One region of the Herbaspirillum sp. Her4 genome, then DNA from elsewhere that is predicted to be linked to it. Evidence: riboswitches for the same ligand, from Rfam matches in the RefSeq annotation. Region 1 holds a riboswitch; the other holds the start of a gene.

Evidence for each region. Region 1 has a riboswitch for fluoride ahead of ACWFUC_RS17635 (voltage-gated chloride channel family protein). Riboswitches for the same ligand answer to the same signal wherever they lie in the genome.
Region 2: another riboswitch for fluoride. It lies ahead of ACWFUC_RS18335 (voltage-gated chloride channel family protein); the one in region 1 lies ahead of ACWFUC_RS17635 (voltage-gated chloride channel family protein).

What each region holds. Positions count from the first base shown of each region.
Region 1 is NZ_CM176330.1:3,889,973-3,897,097, forward strand. It holds gene ACWFUC_RS17605 (class I SAM-dependent methyltransferase) at 1-861, opposite strand, end outside; gene ACWFUC_RS17610 (hypothetical protein) at 1,290-1,502, opposite strand; gene ACWFUC_RS17615 (hypothetical protein) at 1,544-1,771, opposite strand; gene ACWFUC_RS17620 (DUF190 domain-containing protein) at 1,842-2,162, opposite strand; gene crcB (fluoride efflux transporter CrcB) at 2,173-2,550, opposite strand; gene ACWFUC_RS17630 (DUF190 domain-containing protein) at 2,547-2,903, opposite strand; gene ACWFUC_RS17635 (voltage-gated chloride channel family protein) at 2,896-4,236, opposite strand; fluoride riboswitch at 4,311-4,384, opposite strand; gene ACWFUC_RS17640 (COG4280 domain-containing protein) at 4,437-5,426, opposite strand; gene ACWFUC_RS17645 (Chromate resistance protein ChrB) at 5,464-6,012, opposite strand; gene ACWFUC_RS17650 (endonuclease/exonuclease/phosphatase family protein) at 6,184-6,993, opposite strand.
Region 2 is NZ_CM176330.1:4,038,232-4,045,356, forward strand. It holds gene ACWFUC_RS18320 (DUF72 domain-containing protein) at 1-769, opposite strand, end outside; gene ACWFUC_RS18325 (cupin domain-containing protein) at 910-1,284, shown strand; gene ACWFUC_RS18330 (tetratricopeptide repeat protein) at 1,304-2,128, shown strand; fluoride riboswitch at 2,194-2,267, shown strand; gene ACWFUC_RS18335 (voltage-gated chloride channel family protein) at 2,357-3,673, shown strand; gene ACWFUC_RS18340 (PCC domain-containing protein) at 3,981-4,847, shown strand; gene ACWFUC_RS18345 (response regulator) at 5,195-5,563, opposite strand; gene ACWFUC_RS18350 (chemotaxis protein CheX) at 5,640-6,593, opposite strand; gene ACWFUC_RS18355 (hypothetical protein) at 6,625-7,125, opposite strand, start outside.

The DNA.
Region 1 (7,125 bases):
CGCGCCATAAGGTGATTCGCCATTCTCGATGTCGGTACTGGTGATACCGTGGTTCATCGCCATGCCATCATCCGCCAGCAACTTACAGATCTGGGCGAAGTAAACCGGCAGGTTTTTGACGCCGACGTGTTCGAACATGCCCACCGAGGTGATGCGGTCGAAGCTGCCGGTGACATCGCGGTAGTCCTGCAGGCGGATGTCGATGCGGTCCGAGAGCCCGGCGGCTTCGACCCGTTCGCGCGCCAGCGCATACTGGTTCTTCGACAACGTCACTCCCACGCAGTGGGCGCCATACTTCTGCGCCGCGCGCAGCACCAGCGCCCCCCAGCCGCAGCCGATGTCGAGCAGGCTCTGGCCGGGCCTGAGCTGGATCTTTTCCAGGATATGGTCGATCTTCTTCAGCTGGGCGCTGCCCAGGTCCTCGTCGCCATTCTCGAAGTAGGCGCAGGAGTAGACCATGTTCTCGTCGAGGAACAGCTTGTAGAAGTCGTTGGAGACGTCGTAGTGGTACTGGATAGCTTCCGCGTCGCGCTTCTTGGTGTGCGTCACGCTGCGCACCACGCGGCCCAGGCGGCCTTCGGCCTTGAGGGTGTTGGCGGCCAGCGCGTTGGCGACGTTGATGATGTTCTTGACCTTGCCCTCGACTTCGATCTTGCCCTCGACATAGGCTTCGCCGAGGCTGGAGAGCGACGGTGTCAACAGCGAGGTGATGGCCGATGCATGCGGGACTTTCAGGGTGACTTCCGGCACACCGGTACCGAAGTCGTACTGCTGTCCGTTCCACAGCACCAACCGCAGGGGCAGCGCGGATACGTTACGGATGTTTTGTACCCAGGCGTCAAGCTTCTTTTCCCAAAACACGATTTTCCTCCACGTTAGTGATGACTTCTTTAGGCCCTGCCAGGAGTGCTACTTGCGTCAGGGCGGCAATTAAGCAAAAACTCTCCCTTCAAGCTACCGTTTACTCGCAATAAAGACTGCGACGTTAAGTACTTGCAGGATTAAATGCGATTTCCGGACTTATCTCGGTATCGGCCGACTTGTAAGCCAGCCTCCCCTTGGCTGAGCCGCCGCATCTTTCCGCCCAAAGCGCCGAGAAGATGAAACATGACGGTACCCAAGAGCAACAGGTTGTTGTCGGCCCTAGCGGCTTGCCAGTAGGAAGACAGAGCCCAACCGCACCGAAACGTCATAGCGGAAGCATCCAGATGATCCGTGACTTACCCAGTCCAGCATCAGTAAGCAGACTAAAGCGACTGAAGGATCGCTTTAGTCACGCTGGCGAGATTTCAAATGGGGGAGATGCGGCACCAGCTACAGTCACTTCCGATCCAGTGCAATAAGTGCAGGATATGCTGTTCTGCATTTTCACTTCCGAGAAAGAGCGCGCCAACGATTAGCAGAGCGCTTATTAGCAATAGGCTCTCGTGCCACTTCTCCAGGCCAATGGCCAGGCTCTGCTGTTCTTTCTTTGGATGTCGACTCTTCAGCGTAATTGCCATGGTGATCTCCTAAATATGAAAAATTGACGCAATGGTGAGTCTTAGTGCTCACTTGGCGTCGTCTCCTTGCGCTCCTGCGCCCTCCATAAACTCCAGCGACGCCTGGCTGTGACAACCAACCACAGCCAGGTCAACGACGTCAAAATCAATAAGCAAAGTACGACTCTTGGATTTCTGTATTCGAGTTGAGATAGGCCCAACCAACCAGCCAGAATCACGAAGTGGGCGGCTGTCAGCATCCCAATGTGCAGGTTCAGCTTGGCTTTCAAGTCCCGCATCTCCTGGCTGCTTGGCTTCTCTTTTGTCTCCATTATTTCTCCCAGGTTGACCGATGCCGTTTTACTTTGGCGAGCCTATTGCACCAAATTCGACGGCCGTCTTCACGTAAAAAACCGATACACCTTCTGTCTCAAGTCCAGAAAACAGCGTCGTCGAGGTGCGTTCGTCCACGGCGACAACTACTTCGATGGGTTGATCGGCCAGCTCAAAGAAGTGCGCGGAATGTATCCGTCCATCTCGTCCAAATCCTTCGCTTCCAGCCGTGATCGTGCCGCCGTGCGCACCGTTCTCACGCGCGAACTGCAGCAACCATTCGGCCAACGGCTTCCCTTTGTGTTTGCGGTCTTGCTGCGTGAAAAAGGTGATCTGAAAGCCTTTCATGGTGGGCTCCTTAACGTGTCAACATCACTGTGGAAATACCGAGAATCGTCATCAGCAAGGCGCCACCCACGTGCAGGCCAATTGCGCCAATCGCCCATATAAGCCGGCCGCTCTGCAATAAGGAAACAACTTCTGCAGCGAACGTGGAAAAGGTCGTCAGCCCGCCGAGAAAACCGGTAACAATGAACAGGCGCCACTCCGACGCGATCATCGGATGGGTAGCCAGATAGGCGGTAGCCAGCCCGATGAGATAGCCACCGAGCCAGTTGGCTAGAAGCGTACCGGCTGGGATAACGCTGAACATGCCGTTAAACCTGGTGCTGAGCCCCCAGCGGGCGACGCACCCTACGGCGCCTCCCAGACTGATGACAGCGATTGCCTTGATCATGTTTTGTCTCCTGCCTCAAGGGGCAATTCACACCGGAAAAGTACGGCGCGAACCTTGGTCAGCTCCTCATGGTGATCGTGCAGGAACTTGCGCAGTTGCTTTTCCGAGTCAAGCAATTCGAGGCACTGGGGATGGCGCATTGATGAGACATCCGGATGGTGATGACTCATCTTTTCGCCAGGCAGATAGCCGGCCGTCACATGATGCAGGGTGACCTGCGCAATACCTGCGCGATGCGCCACGGCTACCAGGTGATGCGCAAGCGCTGGCGCGGATAGCTTGTGCCAGAATCGGGTGGCTTTCGCCTTGGCAGAAATCGGGAAGTACAGCCGAAGCGCAGTCGTCTCAGTCATGGTCCTGGACCTTCTCTGTCTTAGATTCGGTGGTCTGCTGCTGATGCTCGTTCTTCAGTTTCGCCCGATAGGCGCTGATCTCAGATATCTTCATTCCTTCTGGGTGCGGACGATGCTTTGCATGTCCCACTCGTTGGGCGTGGTAAATGCCGGTATGTCCAGAGAAGAGATAGCTCACGACGCAGGCAAGCGCGGCGAAGGGGCCAATTTCAGGGCCAAACAATTCGATGGCCATGATGGTGGAAGCAATGGGGGTATTGGCCGCACCGGCAAAGACCGCCACGAATCCGATACCCGCCAAAAGGGAAAATGGCAGATGCAGCACCGGCGCCAAGGCATTACCGACGGTGGCGCCGATGTAGAACAGGGGCGTCACCTCGCCACCCTTAAAGCCCGTACCCAACGAGGTGACAGTAAAAATCATCTTGGCCAGGAAATCCCAGGGTGCCACTGGGTGCTGGAAGGATTCCACAATCACTGGGATACCCAAGCCAATGTAGCGATCCGTGCCGACGAGCCATACCGCGATGGCGACGACCAAGCCGCCAATAAACGGTCTCAATGGTGCATAAGAGACGTGGCGCTTCATGAAAGAAGACAGGCTATGGGTCGTGTTGGCGAAGATCATGCCGATCAGGCCGAAGATGATGCCTGCCGCGATCACGGCCGCAACGCTCCAAATCGCGATAGGCGCGCTTCCGGTCATGGAATAGTGGGTGTGATGGACGCCCCAAGCTAACCCAATCTGATCGGCCGCAATGGCAGCCACAAAGCAAGGGAAAATGGCGTCATAGCGCATACGCCCGATGGCCAAGACTTCCAGCCCGAAGATGGCACCGGCCATGGGTGTACCAAAGACCGACGAGAAGCCTGCACTTATCCCGGCCATTAGCAAAATGCGGCGGTCTTCGTGCCGCATCTTAAAGAGATGCGTCAACTGGTCAGCCAGCGCACCGCCCATCTGCACGGCAGTACCTTCTCGGCCCACCGAGGCACCGAACAGGTGCGACATCACGGTGCCAAACAGGACCAGCGGTACCATCCGTAGTGGCACCACTTTCTTCGGGTCGTGAATTTCGTCAATCAGCAGGTTGTTGCCAGCCTCGACCGGCTTGCCCGTATGGAGATAGAGCCAGCCAACAACGAAGCCGCCCAACGGCAGGAGCCAGATGATCCAGCCATGGCTTTCCCTCCAATGCGTGGCGTATTCGAGCGCGAACAAGAAGAATGCAGATGCGGTGCCCGCCAGGGCGGCAATCAAGCTGGCGATGACGCACCATTTTCCGATGTACGGAAGCAGATCAAGTTGTTCGGGGTGTTTGTAGTGTTTCATGCTGCCAGGGATTGAAGTAATCGGCCTGGCGAGCAGAACTATAAAGGCGAATGCCTACAGTCCTGGGTTACCAGGTTACTGTAGGCATCATCAGCCCCAACAGAATGTTGGTGGCGGTTCGAGGAGGAATGCCATCTCCTTGGAACAGATACTAGCAAGTTTCGATTTAAAGAACAACCGATGTTTGCCTCGCTGTTGTCTTATCTTGACGACGCTCTAATCGCGCTGGCGGCCAGGATAATGGCCAGCCCGGTTGAAAACAGGCTGGCCGCAAGTTCCATTGGTGCCGATACAATCGCCATTGCTCCCCAGCCCACTGCGATCCAGGCAAGCGTACCTCCTGCCAGTACGCCATCATCAACGAACATGGCTACCAGCTCGATCCAGATCGTAGCCAGCCACCCGGGATTGCTGGCCACAGCCTTCTTTTGTGTCGCCCGGGTCGAAAGGATGCGGCTCGCGCGTCTTTTTCTGCAAGCCCACAGAACAACGTGAGCAATAGCAAAATATCCGACGATGAGGGCAATCAAAATCAGGTCCTCCCCTGGCCATTCGATACGGATACCTTCCCCGACCCAGAATGTTCCGAAAGCCGCCAGGAGAATGCCGACGCCGAACTTCAGGGTGTTTTCCGGAATATTCGCCAAGGGGCGGTGGAGCCACAGTCCCAACAGAATGACCGCGAGCAAGGCTGCCAACGCGCCGATGGACGCCGGCAGCATGAGTTGCCCGCTTGCGCCGATGGCAATGACGATGAAGACCACTTCAATGCCTTCCAGCATCACAATCTTGAAAGCGGTGAGGAAGGCACCTTTGTCCCAGGCATTCTTGGAAGGCATGTCCTGGCGGAGAAGTGCTGTTTCCTTTTGATAGGCCGCTGTTTCGTCATGCAGTGGTATGACACCGGCCGAGCGCAGGATGGCCTTGCGCAGCCAGCGTAGCCCAAACATCAACAACAAGGTGCCGATGACAAGCTGGATAATTGGCAGGGGAATGGCTGCCAGCGATTTCCCGAAGAAGACGACCATCAGAAGCAAAATGCCTAGGGCGCTGACGGTGCCAGCAATAGCCGGTCGCCATCCTCGGACGGTGCCGACCGCCAATACGACGGTCAGCGCCTCTACAAATTCGACCAATGAGGCCATAAACGAAGCGAGCACTGTAGGTGCAAGATGAGCCAGATTTAGCATTTAAATCTACCTTTCAGCGTGGAGATGAGTGAAGGAGTCAGCCGTCATTGAGGCGCGAGTTTTCCCGTTGGAAGACGGTGTTCGCGTATTCATCCAGAAGCTGCTCGCAGAACGAAAGGCGCTTGGCGGCATCTTCGCCCTTGGGGGCGTTGCAGAAATCCAGCTTGCGGATTTTCTCCAGCCAATTCTTGAGTTTTTTGAGATCTTCCTCGTTCTCTTGCAACTCAGCGTAGGTGAAATGTTCCTCGGCTGTTTCCTTGGCAATTTCCTTTTCGAAGTCGTTGCACTTATCGAGAAACTCTTCGTATTCCTCGTCGCGATCTTGGTTGAATCGCTGTGTTAGGAGCTGTTCCTGATGATCGTCAAGACCAACCGCCTCTAATACGAAAGCCTCTCCAGCATTCGTGACGATATCGTTTTGGAGCATGCGGAGGATGCGTTGATGCTCCGCGTTATTTGGGATCACGCACACGCTGCTTTGCAGGTACACCGCCCCACAGGCTTTGATTTTGCGCCAGACTGCCACTCTGGCTTTGGCGGGTTCCGGAGGGATCTTATAGCTGAGGAGAAGCCAGTTTGCTTTCATAGGTACTTTCAGTTCAGAAGATGGGTGATCGCTCGCTCAAGCAGGCGCTTAACCCATGGTGGGCGCTCGTGAGGCTCAAGCTTGCTGCCATCGATTGGTCGTTCCCGCCGGCTAGGTCGGTTAAGCCTGGCTCGCTCTACCAATGTAGGAAGAAACATGCGCATTTCTCCATCAAGAGAGATCGAAGCTGGTGAGTACCGGATAGTGGTCGGAGGCAACATCAGTGCTGCTATTACGGATGACTTCGTAGCTCCGCGCCATCAGCGCCAATGCGCGGGTAGCGAACACGTAATCACACCGCATGGTTGGAAATTCGCTGCGCGGGTAGCAACGTGTCGGTACGGTGGGTGTCTTGTGAAGGTCCAACGCGTTACCGATATCTATCCATCCTGCCGCGTCAAGATGGGATGTGACGCTCCGATCAATCTCCTTGAGGTCAACACCCAGATACCTGGATCGATGATGGTCGGGAAGCTTGTTCCAGTCCTCGGGCGTATCGTCGTACTGCGACGCAGAATTAAAATCGCCGGCAATCAGTGCGAGGCTGTCTGGCGCCGCCTGCACGGCCAGGTAAGCCGCCTCGCGCTGTCGCAATGTCGCCCCATTAGGGCATAGGTGCACGTTGTAGACGGTCAGCGGCCGTTCGATGCCCGGCACATGCACCACCAATGCCCCCATGGCGTGATGAAAGTGAGCGGCGTCCGAGGTGAATCGGATCGGCTTGAGCGGCTCACGAATGAAGGTCACGACGTGCTGACACGTAACGAGGGCTGGCGACAAGAATCCGCGCATCCCGATTTGTTTCTCCATTGCAAATAAGAGGCTATAGCCATCGCCATCCCATGACCGCGCTTCTTGCATGAGGAAAATATCAGGCTGCAACTTGCTGATCAGTTGAATCTGTGTGGCTGATCTGCTCGTGTCACTGCCGTCCGCCCCTCCGAAGAGGGAGTTGTACGTCAAAACTTTCAGGTTGTTCAATGGGGTCTCTTTGATTCCGGTGCATTTTGCGACGGTAGGCGGCCCCAGTACTGACGAGGCTTTCCGGGCGACCAAAATGAAATTTCCCTTTTAAATCAGTTGCTTGCTGACTGGTGCCTTTCCCCTCATATC
Region 2 (7,125 bases), 150 kb from region 1:
GCGGCGCGCTCCCCGAGATGCGCGGCCCATCTTCCGGCTGACCGCCGCTGGCCCAGGCCCGGATGCGCTCGGCCCAGGCGTCGATGGCTTCATCGCTGTAACCGCTCTGGTACAGGCGCTTGTCGCCATGCAGGCGCAGGTACATGAAATCAGCCGTCACGTCCTCCTGATAGGGCCATTTCTTGGGCGCATCCGCGACGACCAGCGCGACCTTGTATTTGCGCAGCAGCTTGATGAAGGATTCATCCACGAAGCTGTCATGACGAATTTCCATGGCATGGCGCAGCTTGCGCTTGCGGTCGACATCCAGCGCCACCCTGCCCTCCATGCGCGGCTCATGGCCACGCGCCAGCCGCTGCGCCGCCTCGGTATCGTGCGGCAGCAGGCTAAGGAAGTGTTCCAGTGGCTCCGGGTCGTAGCGAAAGCTGGGCGGGAATTGCCACAGGAAGGGGCCGAGCTTTTCTTTCAGGTTCAGTACGCCGGAGGCGAAGACATTGGCCAGAGCGCCATCAATATCCTGCAGCCGGCGCGTGTGCGTGATGAAGCGATTGCCCTTGTGGCTGAAAAGGAAGCCGGGCGGCGTTGCTTCATACCAGCGCTGGTAGCTTTCCGGGCGCTGCAGGGCGTAGAAGGAACCGTTGAGTTCGATGCTAGGCAGTACCCGCGAGGCGTAGTGCAGTTCGTCGTCCTGACGCAGCCCCTCGGGATAGAAACTGCCGCGCCACGGCGCATAGCGCCAGCCGGAAATGCCGATCCAGATCTTGCCCATGATGCTCTCCTCGTTCAGATTCTCCTGTCCCGATGTGACCCAAGGCATCCCGCTTGGTGCCAGCCAGCGCGACTGTAGCGGGCCTGCTGCTGTTACACTGCTGGCCTCGCCGTTGACCGCTGCCTGCCCACTTCTTCATCATGTCCGCCACCCCTGCCATCACCCAGTTCCGCCTGAATTCCCCTGCGCCCGAATACGACCACCCACGCGAAGACCGCCGCCTGGAGGGCAATCCGCTGCGCACCACGTGGAATCACTTCACCAATGCCAGCGGAGAAATGAACGCCGGCATCTGGGCCTGCGAAAAAGGCAGCTGGCGCATCGCCTTCGCCCCCAACAAAGATGAATATTTCTGCGTCCTCGAAGGCCGCTGCCGCGTCATCGACGAACAGGGCCATGCGGCCGAAGCGGGTCCGGGCGATGCGATGGTGATTCCGGCGGGATTCAAGGGCGTCTTTGAAGTGCTGGAGCCGGTGCGCAAGCATTACGTCATCGTCGAACGCGCCGCTGGCTGAACAACCACCTGCCCGCGCCATGTCCGCCTCGCCAGCCGCTCCCGACCAGATCATGGGCGCCGCCCTGCAGCACTACAATGCCGGACGTGCCGCAGAAGCCGAACAAGTCTGCCACGCCTTGCTGGCGCTGGTGCCGCAGCATCCGGCGGCCCATCAGCTGCTGGCCATGCTGGCGCTGGACCGGCAGGCGCTGGCGCAGGCGCGGCAACATATCCTGCTGAGCCTGGCACCGCGGCCGGAGCATGTGCCCTCGTTACTCATGGCCGGCCGGATAGCGCTGGCCGAAGGCGATCCCGCCACGGCCGTCCAGTATTTCGACGCAGCGGCACGACATCAGCCTGGACTGAGCCAGGCGCATTTCCACCTCGGCACCAGTTTGTCGGCAGTGGGGCGGCATGCGGAGGCCGTAGCGGCTTTGCGCCAGGCCGTCGCGCTGGCGCCGCAAGCCATGGAAGCCGTCCTCAACCTGGGGAGCGCCCTGCGCGAACTGGGCGCGCTGCCCGCCGCCCGTGAGGCCTTTGAACAAGCGTGCCGGCTGCGTCCCGAGGTAGCCGAGACCTGGTTCAACCTCGGTCTGACGCTGCAGGATATGAAGGAAGGTGCCGCCGCCGTCGACGCCTTTGCCCGCGCGCTGCAACTGCGTCCCGGCTATGCCGATGCCGCGCTCAACCTGGGTGTGGCCCTGCAAGAGATACATCGCATGGACGATGCCCTGCAGGCCTTCCGCACGGCGCTGCGGCTGCAGCCGCAGTGGTTCGGCCGCATCGCCCACGCCCTCACGGCAGGCAGCAGCGGCCGGCTTTGGCTGCACTTGCGTGACCTGGAAGCGGCCCTGCGTGGATGATTGACCTATGCACTGTCTGCAACAGACAACGCGCCGTTGTCGATGAGCTTCAATCTTGCTACTATCGGGGTCAAGGAGATGGCATTCCTCCTTCAACCGCCACCAACGTCCTGTTGGGGCTGATGATGCCTACAGTGACCTGGCAATCCGGGGCTGTAGGCGTTCGCCTTTCTGCTTCGCGCGCGCTGCACCCGGTGTGCCAGGATGTTCATTCAGCACTCTGGTCACATGAAAAATCATAAACTCCCCGAACAGCTGCACCTGCTGCCTTACATCATCAAATGGTGTCTGATCGCCAGCCTGATCGCCGCCCTTGCCGGATCGGCATCGGCCTTCTTCCTCTTCGCGCTGGACTACGCCACGCACTGGCGTGAAACCCATCCGTGGATCATCTGGTTGCTGCCGCTGGGCGGTTTTGCGGTCGGCTGGCTGTACCTGAAGACCGGCAAGCCGGTGGAAGCCGGCAACAACCTGCTGATCGATGAAATCCACGATCCGAAAAAGGTGATCCCGCTGCGGATGGCGCCGCTGGTGTTGTTCGGCACCGTGATGTCGCACCTGTTCGGTGCTTCCGTGGGCCGTGAAGGCACGGCCGTGCAGATGGGCGGCGCGCTGGCCGATCAGCTGACCACGGTGCTGCGTCTGCGCACGGAAGACCGGCGCATTCTCCTGATGGCCGGCATCAGCGCCGGGTTTGCGTCGGTCTTCGGCACGCCGATGGCCGGTGCATTGTTCGGACTGGAAGTGCTGGCCATCGGCCGCATGCGCTATGACGCCATCCTGCCCTGCTTCGTGGCGGCCATTGCGGCCGATCAGGTCGGGCTGGCCTGGGGCGTGCATCACACCCACTACCACATGGGCGGCGTGGTACCGGTCGCGCTGTGGAGCGTGGCGGCGGTGATCGCGGCCGGTGTGGTCTTCGGGCTGGTCGGCATGGTGTTTGCCAACAGCACGCACCGGCTATCGGCCTTCATGAAGCGTCACGTCAGCTATGCGCCGCTGCGACCGTTCATCGGCGGCGCCATCGTTGCGGTGGCGGTGTGGGCGCTGGGTACGCAACGCTACATCGGCCTCGGCATCCCGGTGATCGTGGAAGCCTTCCAGCAACCGCTGGCCCCTTGGGATTTCCTGGGCAAGATGGTCTTCACGGTGACCTCGCTGGGCACCGGTTTCAAGGGCGGCGAAGTCACACCGCTCTTCTATATCGGCGCGACAGTGGGCAATGCGCTGGCCCCCCTGCTGCATCTGCCATTTTCGATGCTGGCCGGGATCGGCTTCGTGGCGGTCTTTGCGGGCGCGGCCAATACGCCGATTGCCTCCACCATCATGGCCGTCGAATTGTTCGGGCCGGAGATCGGTCCGTTTGCGGCGCTGGCTTGCGTGGTGGCCTATCTGTTCTCCGGACATACCGGCATCTATCATGCGCAACGCGTGGGACAGGGGAAGTATCTGTCGCTGCCGGAAGGCTTGAAGATCGGCGAGATTGGCGCCTACAGGGCGCGGCGCCAGGCGGAGCGGGAGCAGGAGAGTATCGGCGAGAAGTGATGTGAGGCCGGGCCGGTACCCTGTCTCGTGCAGCGGGAGGCGGACAGCATAACTGTACAGTGCGCTGTATCGGGACTGTAATGGTCATTTCCTCCATCTGTACTGCTGATCGAGCCAGAGGTGTCCGCAGAAGTGTCAGCACTCATTGTGAGTGACCATATGCAGTTGCAAACTTCATCTGCGTGCTGACGGATTAAAAACATTCACCGGCACCCCGCCACCGAACGCGCGATAATCCCCGAACTCAACCAGCCCCGACGGCCCCTCAAAGCCGCACCGCCTGCAGCCCAGCTGCCAAGGAGACCGCATGACAGCCGCACCCGCCTTCGCCCGCACCGTCCGCCACCCCGGCCCGCCCGACCCGCAGCGCATCGTTACCCTGTCCGGTCCGGCGATGCATCTCGATTTCACCCTCGAAGCCGGCATGAACCTGCGTGACGCCATCAGCATTCCGCTGGCACGCGCGGGCCTGGATGGCGGTACCGTGCGCTTCGCCAACCTCCCTGTCTCCCCCCTTCACTTCCTCATGCCTGCACTGGCGGTGGATGACCAGCACGCCGCTTTCTACAGCGCGCCACAGGCGATGGAAGAAGGAACGGTGATCGAATACGCCTGCGCCACCGCCGGACGCAAGGACGGCGAGCCTTTCGTGCACTGTCACGCCATCTGGCGCGGCCGCGATGGCCAGCGCCAGGGTGGTCACCTGATGATGGAAAAAACCGTGGTCGGCGCCAGTACGCCCGCGCAAGCCTGGGGTCTGCACGACGCCACCATGGCGACTCGCTACGATCCCGAGACCAATTTCACCCTGTTCTACCCTACCCGGCTGAGCGACCAGCCCCTCTCAGCGAGTGGAAAACGCTTGGTACTGGCACGCATCCGCCCCGACCAGGATCTCACCATCGCCGTCGAACAGGCCTGCGCGGAGCAGGGCATGCGCAATGCCGTCGTGCGCGGCAGCGTGGGCAGCATCATCGGGGCGGAATTTGAAGACGGACGCGTGCTGGAAGACCGTGCCACTGAAATCCTGATCCGCTCGGGCGAAGTGCGTGATGGAGTCGGCCGCCTGGACATCGGCCTCATCAATCCCCAAGGTCAGGTCTGTGAAGGCGTGCTCAAGCGCGGCAGTAATCCCGTGCTGATCTGTTTCGAACTGGTGCTGGAAGAGAAGTGATTCGAGCCAGCTTGTGCTGCGCCAGCCACTCCCGCAGATCTGCCACGTCCGCCCTCCGGACGCATCGCTGCGAACTGCTCCGCCGTGAGAAGCTGCGTGTCCGGGTCGGCCAGAGCAGCCTTTGTGAGGGCGGCGTTTTCGCGGCGGCCGGGCAGAATCGTTCCTTGCTTGAGTTTCGGCATATCGCTCGGTTTGAAACGGATTGGATCATGAACGGACGATCATTGTAGCCACGTCAAATCACCCAGGACAGTAGTAACGCCGGAAATGAAAACGGCTCGCAAACAAGCGAGCCGATCAAGAATCATGCTGCAGGATCATGAGTTCTCTTTAGCTATCTTATCGACTCAAACACCCACCAGCTTCTTGAACGTCGGCAACACCGCCTCCCCCTTGAAGGGCTTGACGATCCAACCCTTGATACCGGCCGCCTTGCCACGTTCCTTCATGATGGGCGAATTCTCGGTAGTGAGCATGATGATGTTCACAGTGGCATTGCCCAGTTCGCTGCGGATCTTCTCGGCCATGGTCAGGCCATCCATGTTGGGCATGTTCACGTCGGACACCACCAGCTTGATGGCCGGATCGCTCTTGAGCTTGGCCAGGCCATCGCGGCCATCCACGGCCAGGGCCACGTCCAGGCCATTTTTCTTGAGGAAGTCACCGACTTCGGCGCGCACGGTGCTCGAATCGTCCACTACCAGGATTTGTGCCATCTTGAATTCTCTCTTTGCTTGATTTGCGTAATTGCTTGAGGGGAAGGTAAACCAATGCCGGTGTGCTGCCCCGGCCTCAGAACAGTTCCAGCTCGCCAGATTCGAACAGCTCTTCCACCGAGGTCTGGTTCTCGGTGAAATCCTCCGGCGACCACGACAGGTTGAAGATGAAGCGCTGCAGCAGCACCAGCGGTGCGCCGTCGTCACGACGCAGCAGGTACTTGAAGCACAGCTGCGCATCCTCCGAACCGAAGGAAATGTAGCGATGCTGGTGATTGATGATGATCGGCACCTGGCTCAGTTGATGAATGGGCTGGCTCTGGTTGATGAAGCGGTTCTTGAACCAGCCCCAGATCAGGTTGGTCAGTTCGCCCAGCGCATTGTTGAGATGGCGGAAATCGCCCGATTCGTCCGGTGCCAGCGCCTGCAGCGTCTTCTGTTCCGCCTGCAGCATCATGTAGCCACGGCACCAGCTGCTCTCCAGCGGAATGAGCGTGAACACTTCCCCGAAGATGATGCGGTCGCGCACCAGGTAAGGCTGCTCGATCTCGACCTGCATGCCGGGGAACTGGCTCTCCAGCACCATGCGGCTGATCTCGGCAATGCCGCGCACCAGTGCATTGGGGTATTGCTGGCTGAAAATCGACGAGGCCACCGCCGGTGCCAGCGCATCGATGTGCTCGATGCGATAGACGGCGCTGAAAAGTTCGCTATCGCGTTCGGACAATTCGACATCAGCAGCTTCCCGGCGGCGGCGCAGGAAGATCGGCAATTCCGGACGCACCTCGCGGATGCGGCGCGCCAGGCCCCGCCCGCCCTCGCCCAGTCCGGCCAGGCTTTCCGAGAGCATGATGCCGCCCAGGTCGACGTTGCTGCGCAAGACCGCCATCACATGTTCTTCATGCGCCTTCAGCCCGACCAGGTTGTGGCGCTCGCAAAAGGATTTGATGGTGTCGTAGCAGTCGGCGTCGCGGTCCAGGACCAGCATCTTGCTGGTGATGGCGTTGTCAAGGCTGGCAGTGGCTTCCATGGTGATGAGATCCCCCCGAATCGTTGGATGGTCAGAACAGTTCCAGCTCGCCCGTGGTATCGGCCTCTTCGCCCGGTGCCACGGCAAAGTCCAGCCGGTCGTAAGTGGAAAGAGCCAGTGAAACGTGCAGGCGCGGCGCGTCCGCCATGTCGATGGCGAAATGCCGCACGTGCGCGCAGTTGAGTTTTTGCAGGTAGGCCACGCACTGCGTATCGATCACGTTGGGCGTGGACATGCCCAGGTGCGGGAAGAAGCGCCCCAGTTCGCGGTTGAAAATGCCACAGCAAAGATTGCCGCATTCGGCAATCGCATCCATCAAGGCCTGCTCGCCCATCTCCCCTGCAGACACCCGCGTCAGGCGCGCAAAGTGGCCGCGCGTGGCGGCGTCCGGCGTGAAGTGGAACATCACCATCAGGCGGAACAGATAAGACGAGATGGTCAGCACCACCATCTTCTTCCCGGTGAGGGCGGCGATGTCTTCCACCACCGAGATCTCCGCACTGGCGTCCGACGGCACCAGGCTGCTGCGCAG